2 regions of the Desertibacillus haloalkaliphilus genome follow, and region 2 is predicted to be linked to the other one. Evidence: a T-box and tRNA genes for the amino acid it is inferred to sense, from the RefSeq annotation. Region 2 holds a T-box; the other holds one or more tRNA genes.
What was found. A T-box is a leader RNA that pairs with one kind of tRNA and senses whether it is charged. The one in region 2 lies ahead of pheS (phenylalanine--tRNA ligase subunit alpha), so its partner is inferred to be a tRNA-Phe.
Positions count from the first base shown of each region.

Region 1: it encodes a tRNA-Phe, which carries the amino acid that the T-box ahead of pheS (phenylalanine--tRNA ligase subunit alpha) is inferred to sense. The anticodon was not compared.

Region 1 is NZ_JAHPIV010000003.1:31,159-38,545, forward strand. Features, by position in the region: gene KH400_RS04110 (DHH family phosphoesterase) at 1-630, shown strand, start outside; gene rplI (50S ribosomal protein L9) at 633-1,076, shown strand; gene dnaB (replicative DNA helicase) at 1,156-2,520, shown strand; gene KH400_RS04125 (adenylosuccinate synthase) at 2,789-4,075, shown strand; tRNA gene KH400_RS04130 (tRNA-Lys) at 4,594-4,669, shown strand; tRNA gene KH400_RS04135 (tRNA-Glu) at 4,690-4,764, shown strand; tRNA gene KH400_RS04140 (tRNA-Asp) at 4,773-4,849, shown strand; tRNA gene KH400_RS04145 (tRNA-Phe) at 5,031-5,106, shown strand; tRNA gene KH400_RS04150 (tRNA-Thr) at 5,164-5,236, shown strand; gene KH400_RS04155 (peptidoglycan DD-metalloendopeptidase family protein) at 5,523-7,034, shown strand; gene yycF (response regulator YycF) at 7,189-7,387, shown strand, end outside.
Region 2 is NZ_JAHPIV010000001.1:164,571-171,957, reverse strand. Features, by position in the region: gene KH400_RS00795 (M42 family metallopeptidase) at 1-305, shown strand, start outside; gene sspI (small acid-soluble spore protein SspI) at 391-600, opposite strand; gene KH400_RS00785 (TrmH family RNA methyltransferase) at 783-1,538, shown strand; T-box leader at 1,589-1,825, shown strand; gene pheS (phenylalanine--tRNA ligase subunit alpha) at 1,919-2,953, shown strand; gene pheT (phenylalanine--tRNA ligase subunit beta) at 2,969-5,395, shown strand; gene KH400_RS00770 (hypothetical protein) at 5,423-5,812, shown strand; gene rnhC (ribonuclease HIII) at 5,915-6,862, opposite strand; gene zapA (cell division protein ZapA) at 7,094-7,360, shown strand; gene KH400_RS00755 (CvpA family protein) at 7,353-7,387, shown strand, end outside.

The sequences.
Region 1 (7,387 bases), on a different contig from region 2:
CGCGGTGAAGAGTTTATTGAAGATCCAGTTCTTGTTTATATGGAGCCGTATGCATCTTCAACGGCCGAGCTTGTAACAGAACTACTTGAATATCAACCGAAAAATATTAATATGAGTATATTAGAAGCAACAGCATTAATGGCAGGGATCATTGTTGATACGAAAAGCTTTGCGATTCGCACAGGAGCGCGAACGTTTGATGCCGCTTCATTTCTACGATCAAATGGTGCGGATACAACACTTGTCCAAAAGCTTTTAAAAGAGGACCTTGAGCAATATGTTAAGCGTTCGAAACTGATTGAATCAGCTACGATCTATAAAGATGGACTCACAATTGCAAAGGCTGCAGAAGGGGAGACATATGATCAAGTGCTAATCGCCCAAGCTGCTGATACACTGCTTACGATGAATGATGTAACGGCATCGTTTGTCATCTCAAAGCGGAAAGATGGTCGGACGAGTATTAGTGCTCGTTCGCTCGGTGAAGTGAATGTTCAAGTGATTATGGAAGAGCTAAATGGTGGGGGACATCTCACCAATGCAGCGACACAGCTAGAAGGTGTGTCAATAGATGAAACAGAAGATTTATTAAGGAGAGCTATTGATCATTATTTAGAAGGGGGAAATTAATCATGAAAGTAATTTTTCAACAAGATGTAAAAGGCAAAGGGAAAAAAGGTGAAGTGAAAAACGTTTCGGAAGGCTATGCAAGAAACTACCTGCTCCCAAACAACCTAGCTGTTGAAGCAACAAGTGGAAACATCAAGACACTTGACGCAAAAAAGAAGAGTCAAGAGAAGAAAGCAGAACAAGAACTAGCTGATGCAAAAAAATACAAAGAAGAATTAGAAGCCATTACAGTAGAGATTAAGGCGAAATCTGGTGAAGGCGGCCGCTTGTTTGGAGCCGTTTCAACGAAGCAAATTGCTGAGACATTAAAGAGGATGAAAAAGAAAGTAGATAAGCGCAAAATCATGCTTGATGAACCGATTCGTGCATTAGGTTATACGAATGTACCAATTAAGATTCACCCTGAAGTAACCGCTACAGTTAAAGTTCATGTCGTTGAAGAGTAATTCTATTGTTGATGGTTGATTTTTTATAAATCAACCATCTTTCATTAGTGTAATTTTTAGATGAAAGCAGGAGGCAAACATGAGTGATTTATTTGCTGATCGTACACCGCCACAAAATATTGAAGCAGAGCAGGCTGTACTAGGTGCAATCTTTATTGAAGGACAAGCATTAGTTACGGCTTCGGAAAAGCTTGCACCGGAGGATTTTTACCGAGCGGCTCATCAGCGGATTTACGAAGTTATGCTTGAGTTGGCAGAAAAAGGCGAGCCGGTTGACTTAGTGACCGTTACTTCTGAGCTTCAAGATCGAAAGTCACTAGATGATATTGGTGGCGTCTCTTATTTAAGTGACCTTGCAAATGCTGTTCCGACGGCAGCAAATGTCGAGTACTATAGCCAAATTGTTGAGGAGAAATCGTTATTAAGGCGATTAATCCGAGTGGCCACGAATATTGCTTCTGAAGGCTACCAAAGTGAAGAAGAAGTAGATACGATTTTAAATGAAGCTGAAAAAACAATCTTAGAAGTATCGCATCGTAAAAATACAGGAGCCTTTGTTTCGATTAAAGATGTTCTCGTTGAAACGTATGAGAAAATTGAAATGCTTCAAAATCGTAAAGGTGATATTACTGGGATTCCGACAGGGTTTGTAGACCTTGATGGAATGACAGCGGGATTCCAACGTAGTGATTTAATTATCGTTGCGGCGAGACCGTCTGTTGGTAAAACAGCCTTTGCATTAAATATTGCACAAAACGTTGCGACTAAGACTGAAGAAAATGTCGCGATCTTTAGTCTAGAGATGGGCGCAGCTCAGCTAGTACAGCGGATGTTATGTGCTGAAGGGAATATTGACGCACAACGAATGCGTACAGGTGGTCTTGAACCAGATGATTGGCAAAAGCTGACGATGGCTATGGGCAGTCTTTCCCGTGCTGGTATTTATATTGATGATACCCCCGGTGTGAAGGTTAATGAAATCCGAGCAAAGTGCCGCCGACTTAAGCAAGAAAAAGGTCTTGGGATGATTTTAATTGACTACTTGCAGTTGATCCAAGGGAACAGTCGGGGTGGCGAGAACAGGCAACAAGAAGTATCGGAAATTTCCCGCTCATTAAAGGCATTAGCAAGAGAGTTGGATGTTCCGGTTATCGCACTTTCGCAGTTATCACGTGGAGTTGAATCCCGTCAAGATAAAAGACCAATGATGTCTGATATCCGTGAATCGGGGAGTATCGAGCAGGATGCTGATATCGTCGCTTTCTTATACCGTGATGACTACTATGATAAGGAATCAGAGAACCAAAATATTATTGAGATCATTATTGCTAAGCAGCGTAACGGCCCGGTTGGAACGTGTGAGCTAGCCTTTGTAAAAGAATATAATAAATTCGTGAATTTAGACCGTCGTCACGATGAAAAGGATATGCCGCCTGGCGCATAAATGGAGTCTTCCGCAGTTTGTTGTGGAAGGCTTTTTTATTGTTGATGGTAGAACGCGCTAGCAGTTTAATGTTTGTGGTTATGGATAAGATAGATAGTGAACTCGTTTATTTTGTTATTTGCGAACATAAGATCAAAGCTCTTTGAAATTGTTCGTGTTTAATTGACTTCGCTGTCGAAAATTGGTACACTAGCTATGGTTTTGTTTTAAAATAAACCGTTACATACACATCTTTGGATGTGTAATGCCAATGTGGAGGTGCACTGAGATGTCATCAGTTGTTGTCGTTGGAACGCAATGGGGAGATGAAGGAAAAGGAAAGATTACTGATTACCTTTCTGAAAAGGCAGAAGTTGTTGCCCGTTATCAAGGTGGAAATAACGCAGGACACACAATTGTGTTTGGTGGAGAAAAATATAAATTGCATCTCATTCCATCGGGTATTTTTTATGATGATAAAATTTGTGTGATTGGAAATGGGATGGTTATTGATCCTAAAGCATTAGTAGGTGAGTTGAAGTATTTACATGATAAAGGTGTTGATACAAGCAACTTGCGTATTAGTAACCGCGCTCATGTCATTCTTCCATATCATTTGAAGTTAGATATTGTAGAAGAAGAGCGTAAAGGTGCAAATAAAATTGGAACGACGAAAAAAGGAATCGGTCCAGCCTATATGGATAAAGCTGCTCGTGTTGGGATCCGTATTGCTGACCTACTGGATAAAGAAGAGTTTGAAGTAAAGCTTGAACGAAACCTTGAAGAAAAGAACCGATTACTAGAAAAGGTTTATGAAGTTGAAGGCTTGAAAAAAGAAGACATTCTCGATGAATATTATCAATATGGACAAGAGATCGCTAAATATGTGGTTGATACCTCTGTCGTTTTAAATGATGCGATTGACGATGGACGCCGTGTCCTTTTTGAAGGTGCACAAGGTGTTATGCTTGATATTGACCAAGGTACATATCCGTTTGTTACGTCTTCAAACCCAATTGCTGGTGGGGTTACAATTGGCTCGGGTGTTGGACCATCAAAAATTAACCATGTTGTTGGAGTATCAAAAGCCTATACAACACGTGTTGGTGATGGCCCATTCCCTACAGAGTTGCATGATGAAATTGGGGATAAAATCCGTGAGGTTGGAAATGAATATGGAACAACGACAGGACGCCCGCGTCGTGTAGGTTGGTTTGACAGTGTCGTTGTCCGTCATGCAAGAAGAGTTAGTGGGATCACTGATTTATCACTAAATTCAATTGATGTTCTCACTGGAATTGAAACATTAAAGATTTGTACGGCTTACAAATATAAAGGTGAAATTATTGAAGAGTTCCCAGCTAGCTTGAAAGTGTTGGCTGAGTGTGAACCTGTATATGAAGAATTGCCAGGTTGGACTGAAGATATTACTGGTGTTAAATCTCTAAATGAGTTACCTGAGAATGCCCGTCATTATATTGAGCGTGTTTCACAGTTAACGGGAATTCCTTTAACGATCTTCTCAGTTGGACCAGACCGTAATCAAACGAATCTTGTTCGTGGTGTATTTGCTTAATTTACGATAAAAGAGCTAAGATGGAGCAAGAAAAAGCTTGCTCTATCTGCTGTTTTTCGCTATTCTAAACAAAGGCAATCTGATTCAAAAAAAAATAAAAAGTTTTATAAAAGTATTGCACTAACTTTTAAACCATGATATTATTATTCTTGTCGTTAAGAGCTGACACAACAGATCAAAATGACATCAAGAGATACTAGCTCAGTTACGAGCGACGCATCTACCGAATCCACTACGAGTTGTCTCGACGCAACAAACAGCGGAGCGATTCTAGAAGAGGAAGAGACAGGTAGACAACGAAGCAACACATCGTCCGTAACTATCATGAGCAAACATCAATGAAAATAACATCAAGAGCCATTAGCTCAGTTACGAGCGACGCATCTACCGAACTCGCTACAAGTTGTCTCGACGCATAAGCAGCGGAGCAATTCTGGTAGAGGAAGAGACAGGAAGGCAGCGAAGGAAAACATCGTCCGTAACCATCATGAGTAAGCATCAATTGAAAAAAACATCAAGAGCCATTAGCTCAGTTGGTAGAGCATCTGACTTTTAATCAGAGGGTCGAAGGTTCGAATCCTTCATGGCTCACCATTTACTTTTAACTAGTAATTGGCCCGTTGGTCAAGTGGTTAAGACACCGCCCTTTCACGGCGGTAACACGGGTTCGAATCCCGTACGGGTCACCAATTTAATAGGTCCGGTAGTTCAGTTGGTTAGAATGCCTGCCTGTCACGCAGGAGGTCGCGGGTTCGAGTCCCGTCCGGACCGCCATTTTTAAAATGTTGTTTGGCTCGATAGCTCAGTCACGAGCATAACATCATCGAATTCACTTCGAGTTGTCCCGACACAGCCTGCTACAAAGCGAAGCTAGTAAGAGGAAGGGACAGGGTAACGACCAAAGTAAAATATTAAGTTAATGATAGACAAACTCATAAAGAATTATTTTTCACTTGGCTCGATAGCTCAGTCGGTAGAGCAGAGGACTGAAAATCCTCGTGTCGGCGGTTCGATTCCGTCTCGAGCCACCATTTTTATGTTTAAAGACACAATCTTTTAACTAACGTTAGGTAACTTATTATAAATATGCCGGTCTAGCTCAATTGGTAGAGCAACTGACTTGTAATCAGTAGGTTGGGGGTTCAAGTCCTCTGGCCGGCACTCTAATTATATATTGATAAACATATGGAGCCTGTTGAGAAACAAGGCTTTTTTTGTTGTAAACAATTAATAATCGAGAACGAGGGGTTACAGCAATTTTTAAAGCTAGATGTCTAGTTTAGCTAGTAGTGGGGATTTCGATGATGTTCATAGTAATAATACAGTTTGTTTACAAGTTTACTAATTTAAACCACAAAACCAATCACTTATGGTAAAATAACTCTTGTTGAAAAATGTCGATAGAAAAGGTTTACATCTATCGCTTTGTTGAAGCAGGAGGAAAACGATGTTTAAAGGAAGCCAGTTATTTTCTAAGGTTAGAGATAAGTATAAACAATTAATAGATACAAGTAAGCGGGTGCTTACAGAAACAAAAATTAAACAAATAACAACTGCAGGTGTTTCATTATGTGCAGCATCACTGATCACCGTATCGGCGATCTATGCGAGTGAAACGAAGCTCGATCAATTAGATACAGTCTACCATGTTTACCTCGATCAGGAATCAATTGGAAGTGTTGCTGATAAACAACTAGTTGAAGGGATAATTAGTGACAGGATGGAAGAAGTACAGGAAGACTATGAACATTTAAACCTAGTTCTTGCTGAAGAGCTTCACCTAATACCTGAGAAAGTATTTCATGCTAACGTTGAACCTACAGAAACCGTTGAACAACTTAACGATAAAGTTTCATTAGCCGCAGAAGCAATCGTTTTAAAGGCTGATGATAAAGATGTTTTATATGTAAGCGATCAACAACAGGCAGATGAGGTTATAAGCGAATTTCTGCTTCAATACATTTCTGAAGATGACTTAGAAGTTTATGAAGCCCTTGTTGAGGATAGTGGTGAGCTTGAGGAGAAGAAGTTACCAGATGTCGGAGAAACGGACATTTTAGCAGTTGAACTATCAGCAACACTTGGTTTTGAAGAGGCTGTCGCTGAGATTGATGAAGTTCTCTCGACTGAACAAGCGGTCAAACAGTTAAATCTAGGGACATTAGAAGAGCGTACATATCAAGTTGAGGCAGGCGATGTCTTAGGTACTATTGCCAGTGGCCATCAGCTATCAACGAGTGAATTGTTGAAATTGAACTCAGAAGTGACCGAAGATACCCTTTTGCAAATTGGCGATGAATTGAATGTCACCGAGTATGAGCCAGTTGTGACAGTTGTTGTTACTGAAGCAGTAACTCAAAAAGAAGAAATTCCTTATAAAACAGAAGTAAGGGAAGATGATTCGATGTGGAAAGGTGACACGAAGGTTGCTCAAGAAGGCAAGGCTGGAGAGCGGATTGCGAGCTATGAAATCGTCAAAGAGAATGGGACTACAATTAAGCGTAGTTTAATTGGTGAAGAAGTGATTGAAGAAGCTGTCGACCATATCGTTCTAAAGGGAACGAAAGAGTCACCATCACGAGGAACAGGGAACTTATCGTGGCCAGCGGTTGGTGGTTACATTTCTAGCTATCAAGGAATGAGGTGGGGTCGATTACATAAAGGAATTGACATCGCCCGTCCAACAGAGCGTTCAATCCTTGCAGCTGATAACGGCACAGTGACGTCAGCTGGTTGGAATGGCGGTTATGGAAAAACGGTAAAAATCGATCATAATAATGGAATGGAGACGCTTTATGCCCATTTAGAGTCCATAGATGTGAGTGTTGGAGATACCATTCGAGCAGGAGAAAGAATTGGTAGAATGGGGACAACTGGGAACTCAACAGGAATTCACCTTCACTTTGAAGTTTATAAAAATGGTCAATTAGCAGATCCAATGGATTATTTGAACTATTAATTGTAAAGGTAGCCTTTAGCCACGTATGCTAGAGGCTATCTTTTCTATTTTTAACTAGTAATTTCCGACGTTTTGATCACTTGCCATTACGGCTGCTGTGTTAGAATATTAAGTAGATAGAAATTAGTTTGAATAGGTTATAGGAGCGGATTTTATGGATAAGCGGATTTTAGTTGTTGATGATGAACAGCCGATTGCTGATATTTTAAAGTTTAGCCTTGAAAAAGAAGGTTTTCAGGTTTTTTGTGCTTATGATGGACTTGAAGCGGTTCATTTAGTTGAACAAGAAAAGCCTGACTTAATTTTATTAGATATTATGCTTCCTCATAAAGATGGTATGGATGTTTGCCGAG
Region 2 (7,387 bases):
AGATTATCGTCTATGACGCATCAATGGTTTCTCATAAAGGGCTTCGTGACCTAGTCACAGATACTGCTGATGAGAAAAAGATTCCATATCAGTTCGATGCCGTTCCTGGTGGGGGTACGGATTCGGGATCGATTCATTTAACGGCAAATGGTGTACCAGCATTATCGATTACGATTGCGACTCGTTATATCCATACTCATGCAGCGATTCTCCATCGTGATGACTTTGAAAATGCAGTAAAACTGATTGTTGAAGTCATTAAGAAGTTAGATGCTGAAACAGTGAAAGAAATTACATTTTCATGATAGCATGTCAAAAAAGCCGGTTTAATTTTACGACCGGCTTTTTTGACTGCTTCGAAATGGAAACAATGAACTCTACAGTGTCATTTTATTGACGAAGCCCATCGGCAATTTGTGAGATCATTTCGTTTTTAGCAGATTCATCTGCATGTTGCCAATACACTTCAAAAAGTACACCAAGACCTGGAAGCATTTTTTCTTCGCCACTTTGCATCGCATCCTGAATCGTTGCTTCAACTTGTTTTTCATCACTTCCTGCAACATTAGATAAGATTGCTTGTCGTAAGTTAAAACTCACGTGTCACACCTCCTGTATGCTAAAATGTGTAATAAGCTATCAATTGATTGCTTTACAAATAGTATTTCATTATTTGTTTTGGATTATGTACCAATTTGTGGGTTATAATTTTAAAGAAAACAAGTTGACCGTCAACGTTTATCAAACGTGAAATAACGAGTAGAAAAGGTGATAGAAGAATCATGAACCGCATTGAATCACATAAAAACCAAAGAGTAAAACAATGGAAGAAGCTTCATACAAAAAAAGGACGTGAGCAACAGGGGAGCGTCTTAATTGAGGGGACACATCTCATCGAAGCAGCATTGCAAGCAGAAGCTGACATTGAAGAACTGATTGTCGATGAACAGTTTTCAATCCCAACAGGGTGGGTCGTTGACAATGTTTCGGTGACGATTGTAACCGAACGGGTGATGAAAGAAATTAGTGAAACCGAAACCCCGCAAGGAATTGCTGCTATTTGTAAAATCGAACAGACAGGTCTAGACATTCTTGCAGAAGGGCGATATCTCTTCGTTGATGCGATCCAAGACCCGGGTAACCTTGGGACGATGATTCGAACGGCTGATAGTGCTGGAATGTCTGGAGTGATTGTTGGAAGTGGGAGTGTCGATGTTTATAATAGTAAGGTCATTCGTGCAACGCAAGGTTCAATTTTTCATCTTCCAGTTATCAAGAAAGACTTGAGCGAAGCGATCGAAGTTTGTAAGCAGCAAGGGCTTCCTGTTTTTGGAACGGCACTTGAAGGTGGAAGTTCGTTTACAGCGATCGAACCGCAACAGCAGTTTGCACTTATTGTTGGAAATGAAGGAGAAGGTGTGAGCAAATCGTTGCTTGAACAAACCGATCAAAACCTCTATATTCCTATTTATGGGAAAAATGAATCGCTAAATGTTGCGGTGGCTACAGGGATTTTGCTTTATTATTTACGTGGGTAGAGTTGCAAGTCTAATTTTTTTTATCTATAATAGATAGAAATTGTACATAAGTAAGAGTGTTGAAGGAGAGTAGTAGGCTGCAAGTGCCATGAAGGGAGGAAATGTCCTGGACTGAAAGCATTTCTATGGCAACACAGTTGAATTCACTCTGGAGCTGTCACCGGATGATAAGGATCATTTGTGTTTCTTATTAAGGTTGAACCGGCAGAAGCCGTTATCGTAATGAAGTGAACAGTAGCAGGAGCTACTGTTAATTAGGGTGGTACCGCGAAGCTTTCGTCCCTTTTTTGGGATGAGGGCTTTTTTTGTTGTTCCCCCTAATAGGAGATAGCGATCACTAAAACTTGTTAAAATCTGATTCCATAAAGGAGGAAAGAGTCATGCAAGAGCGTTTAGAGGCGTTGCAAGCAGAAGCAATCGCAAAAGTTGAAGAAGCAAGTGACTTAAAAGCATTACAAGAAATTCGAGTGGCTTATCTAGGGAAGAAGGGGCCAATCACAGAAGTTCTTCGTGGCATGGGGAAATTATCAGCTGAAGAGCGTCCAAAGGTTGGACAAATGGCAAATGATGTTCGCGCTGCGATCACGGAAAAACTTGAACAAAAGGAACAGCGTTTAGAAGAAGAAGCGGTTGAGCAACAGCTCGCAGCAGAAAGCATTGATGTCACATTACCAGGACGTCCGGTACAAGTAGGGAGTCGTCATCCGTTAACAGGTGTTGTTGAACATGTTGAGGATGTCTTTATGGGAATGGGCTTCTCCGTTGCTGAAGGCCCTGAAGTTGAAACGGATTATTATAACTTTGAGGCACTAAACTTGCCGAAGGAACACCCGGCTCGTGATATGCAAGATTCATTCTATATTACAAATGACTTATTATTACGTACTCATACATCACCTGTGCAAGCAAGAACGATGGAAAAGTATGAAGGAAAAGGTCCAGTCAAAATTATTTGTCCAGGTAAAGTGTTCCGTCGTGATGATGACGACGCGACACATTCCCATCAGTTTATGCAAATCGAAGGACTTTACATTGACGAAAATGTACGCATGAGTGATCTGAAGGGCGTACTTGAAACTTTTGCGAAAAAGTTCTTTGGTCCAGATCAAAAAATTCGTTTACGCCCAAGCTTTTTCCCATTCACAGAGCCATCAGTTGAGGTTGATATTTCATGTGTGATGTGTGGCGGAGACGGCTGTCGAGTGTGTAAACAATCGGGCTGGATTGAAGTGTTAGGAGCTGGCATGGTACACCCACGTGTACTTGAAATGGGTGGATTTGATCCAAATAAATATAGTGGTTTTGCCTTTGGAATGGGTGTTGAACGACTTGCAATGTTAAAGTATGGCATCGACGATATTCGTCATTTCTATACAAACGATTACCGCTTTTTACAACAATTTAAACGGGCGTAAGGAGGAACAAAACAAATGCTAGTTTCATATCGATGGTTACAAGAATATATTGATATTAGTGATTTAACAGCGGCTGATATTGCCGAAAAATTAACACGTGGCGGTGTTGAAGTTGATATTATTCATTCGCTTAATAAAGGTATTAAGGACGTCGTGATCGGTCATGTCGTTGAATGTGGACAACATCCGAACGCAGACAAGCTAAACCTTTGTCAGGTTGATATCGGCGAAGAAGAAAATACACAAATTGTGTGTGGGGCACCAAATGTTGCAGCAGGACAGAAGGTAGCTGTCGCAAAAGTCGGTGCGGTTCTTCCAGGCAATTTTAAAATCAAAAAAGCAAAGCTGCGTGGGGAAGCTTCTCATGGTATGATCTGCTCCTTACAAGAGCTAGGCATTGAGAGTAAGCTCGTTGCCAAAGAATTTGCGGACGGAATCTTTGTATTCCCGAATGATGTTGAAACAGGAACTGATGCGCTTGAGCATCTAAACATAAATGATGAAGTGTTAGAGTTGGACTTAACACCAAATCGTGCCGATTGCCTTAACATGATAGGGGTCGCTTATGAAGTGGCAGCGCTTCTTGGGCGTGAAGTGAAGCTTCCTACGGTAGAGCTTTCAGAATCAAGTGAGCAGGCGGCTGACTATATTTCAGTCAAGGTTGAAGCGCAAGAGGATAACCCTTATTATGGCGCAAGAATTGTCAAGGATCTTAAGGTTGGACCATCACCGCTATGGATGCAAAATCGCTTGATTGCATCAGGAATCCGTCCAATCAGTAATGTCGTTGATATTACCAACTACGTATTATTAGAATATGGACAACCCCTTCATGCTTTCGATTATGATCGTTTTGGTTCAAAAGAAGTTGTCGTCCGTCACGCACGTGAGGGTGAAGAGATCGTCACGTTAGATGGTGAAACAAGAAAGCTATCAAGTGAGCACCTTGTGATCACAAACGGGAATGAACCTACTGCCGTTGCCGGTGTCATGGGTGGAGCAACGTCAGAAGTTGAAGATGATACGACAACAGTGTTAATTGAAGCGGCTTATTTTAGAGGCCCGACTGTTCGCCAAGCATCAAAAGATTTAGGGTTACGTAGTGACTCTAGTCATCGCTTTGAAAAAGGTGTCGATCCTAATCGTGTGGCTAAAGCGGCAGATCGTGCTGCACAGCTAATGGCTGAACTTGCTGGTGGAACGGTCGTGTCTGGCATTGTAGAAGCAGATTACTTAACGCTATCAGAACAAAAAGTAACGGTAACACTGACTCGTATTAATCAATTACTTGGAACATCATTGTCAGGTGATGACGTAAGCGAAATCTTCAAGCGACTTCAATTTGAATTCACTGTTGAAGGAGAAACATTCACGGTCTATGCACCAACTAGACGAGCTGATATTGAAATTGAAGAAGACATTATCGAAGAAGTGGCTCGCTTATACGGGTATGATCATATTCCAACGACACTACCTATTGGTGCAACAACACCAGGAGCACTAACAGATTACCAAGCAAAACGCCGTGTCGTTCGTCGTTATTTAGAAACGGCTGGTCTTTCGCAGGCGATTACGTACTCACTGACAACACCAAAACAGGCGAAGGGATTAGCAGGTGAAAATGAAGGGCTAACACCTGTCACTCTTTCGATGCCAATGAGTGAGGATCGTAGTACGATGAGAACGAGTCTACTCCCTCATTTACTTGATGTGATTAGCTATAATCGCAATCGTAACGTCAATGATGTTTCAGTATATGAAGTTGGTTCAATCTTTTTAAGTGAGGAAGAGGTCGTTACCAAGCAACCAACCGAAAAAGAAATGGTCGCTGGTGCATTTACTGGTGTGTGGCAAAATCATCCTTGGCAACAAGAGAAGAAGCTCGTTGACTTTTTCGTTGTCAAAGGGGTACTTGAAGGCTTATTTGCTAAGCTAGGCTTAGAAAGTGAAATCACGTTTACACAAGGGCAAAAACCTGGTTTCCACCCTGGACGAACAGCGATTGTCGAACACAATGGATCAGAAGTTGGTGTGATTGGACAAGTCCACCCAAGCTTGCAAAAAGAATTAGACCTAAACGAAACGTATGTGTTCCAGCTTGAGCTTGAGACATTATTAGAAGCTGAAGTAGATGCTGTTTTCTATCAACAGCTTCCACGCTATCCATCGATCACAAGAGATATTGCGTTAGTTGTTGATGAGGATGTAAGTGCAGATCACGTGAAAACGGTGATTGAGACAGCTGGGCAAGACCTTCTCAAGGATGTCTACTTATTTGATTTATATCAAGGGGAGCACATGGAAGAAGGAAAGAAATCCCTTGCCTTCTCATTAAAATATTATGATCCTGAGCGGACATTAACGGATGAAGAAGTGACGAAGGTTCATACGAATGTATTATCACAATTAGAAAAACAAGCAGGCGCAACGTTGCGAGGATAAATGCTTGAATAAAAAGGGGAGAAGCATTTGTTTGAAGTTACTGATATCTGTTCGATAGAAAAAGTTGATTCGTTTGTGTGGAATGTCGTGTTTGAAATGGATGGACATCAAGAGTTTTTGTTTACGACAGATCTATTGTACTTGCAGCATGATCAAAAGTGGGTCGTTAACCGAATTGTCCCTCATGAACCGGCAAGTTTATTGCGGCATACCTGCCCACTGTGTGGGGAGAATAAAATGAGCTGTGGTGAGGCGACGAAACATTACAAAGCGGTGTATGATCATTTAATTCGTAGGCTACTTAATCATCAACATCAGTACGACGAGTTACAAGAACTACCGGGTACAGCTGTTGACCGTTGGATCACGGTGAACAAAAAAGATGAGTGGCAACAGTTGTTTTTAAAGAATCGTTAAAAAAAAGGGTGCTTGAGAATCGGTTGTTTTTACCTTCTCTCAAGCACCCTTTCGTATTGTTTTATATGAGCATCATGGTTCCAATTGCTTAGCCAGAAGTTGTTAATGTGAGGCTGATGCTAGCTGCTTAGCTTTCATTGTATTAGCAAAATGGAGTTTCACAAAATGGTTTAGTTGATCGGCTCCTTTTGCTTTCATTAATTGAGCTGCGGCGACGTCAACATGGCGTCCGGCTCCTTTTGGAATGTCAAATCCAGCTTCTGCAGATAAGGCCTCAAATTCCTTTAAAAACGCATAACGAGCGATAATTGAAGCGGCTGCTACGGAAAGGTGGATTCCTTCTGCTTTCGTACTAAAAAAGATCTCGCCTTGCAGCTTTCTTTTTTCTGATTTGAGGTGTGAGAAGAAGGTTGTTGGCTCAACAAACTGATCAATTAAGATACCATCATAAGAGGTTCCTTCAAGTTTATCAATGACATTGAGGAGAGCGCGGTTATGTAAGATAGCTTTCATTTTGCCTTGCGACATCCCTTTTTGCTGCATTTGATTATATTTCTCGTTACGGAGGACAAGCAGGCTGTATGGTATGGTTTTGATCAGGTCTTTGGCAATCGCTACAATTTGCTTGTCGGTGAGATGTTTTGAATCTTTGACACCAAGCTCTTTCATCAATGCAATTTGATTGCGACCTACGAACGCAGCAACAACAGTAATTGGACCGAAGTAATCACCAGTGCCGACTTCGTCAGAACCGATAATCGACATCGATTCGATATGTTGTGGAGGCTCGTAGCCGTGTGCTTTTTTTGGCTTTTTTTGTGTGGAGTTTGCTTGCGAAGCGCTTGTCTCTCCTTGCCACTGACTCGCTTCTACTTCACCATTCTTCCCTTGAAATAGGACTTTTCCGGAATGATAGGCGGTAATCGTACACCCGGGTGGTTTCGCAGTAAAAACAGCCCCTTGTGGAGATTTGGTTTGCACGTATGTACTGTAATGTTCTTTCATTTTGGCGATCGTTGCCGTTGATACCTTTAAGACGGAATTTGCCATCCTTTTTTCACTCCTTTATTTCGTGCAGTACTGTTTATACAGTATAACAGAACCCTTCATGACGTAAACCAAAGCCATGAATAAGTGTTCGAGTGAATTCGAGGGTGTCCATCGTATGATTGTAAATCAAGCTAGGATTGGTGAGTCGTTCCAATTTTGAAATATTTCCATATGGGAATGTTCGTGTTATGATATAAGATAGGATTCTTATGACGAATAGGAGGCTTTTTGGTGGCAGATGGGAAGGAGAAACAAAGGACTACGGTATCAATATACGGACAGCAATATACAATTGTTGGCTATGAGGCACCAAGTCACGTTACAAAAGTGGCTAAACAAGTAGACGAGAAAATGAGGGAGATCAAAAGTGTTAATCCTTATTTAGATACAACGCGCCTCGCGGTTTTAACTGCTGTTAATGTTGTTGATGAATATATAAAACTACAGGAGAAACTCGAACAACTCGAGAAAGACAAGGAAGAAAGAAACGATGTTTAGTGTTATTCTTTTTTTAATTTTAGTAGC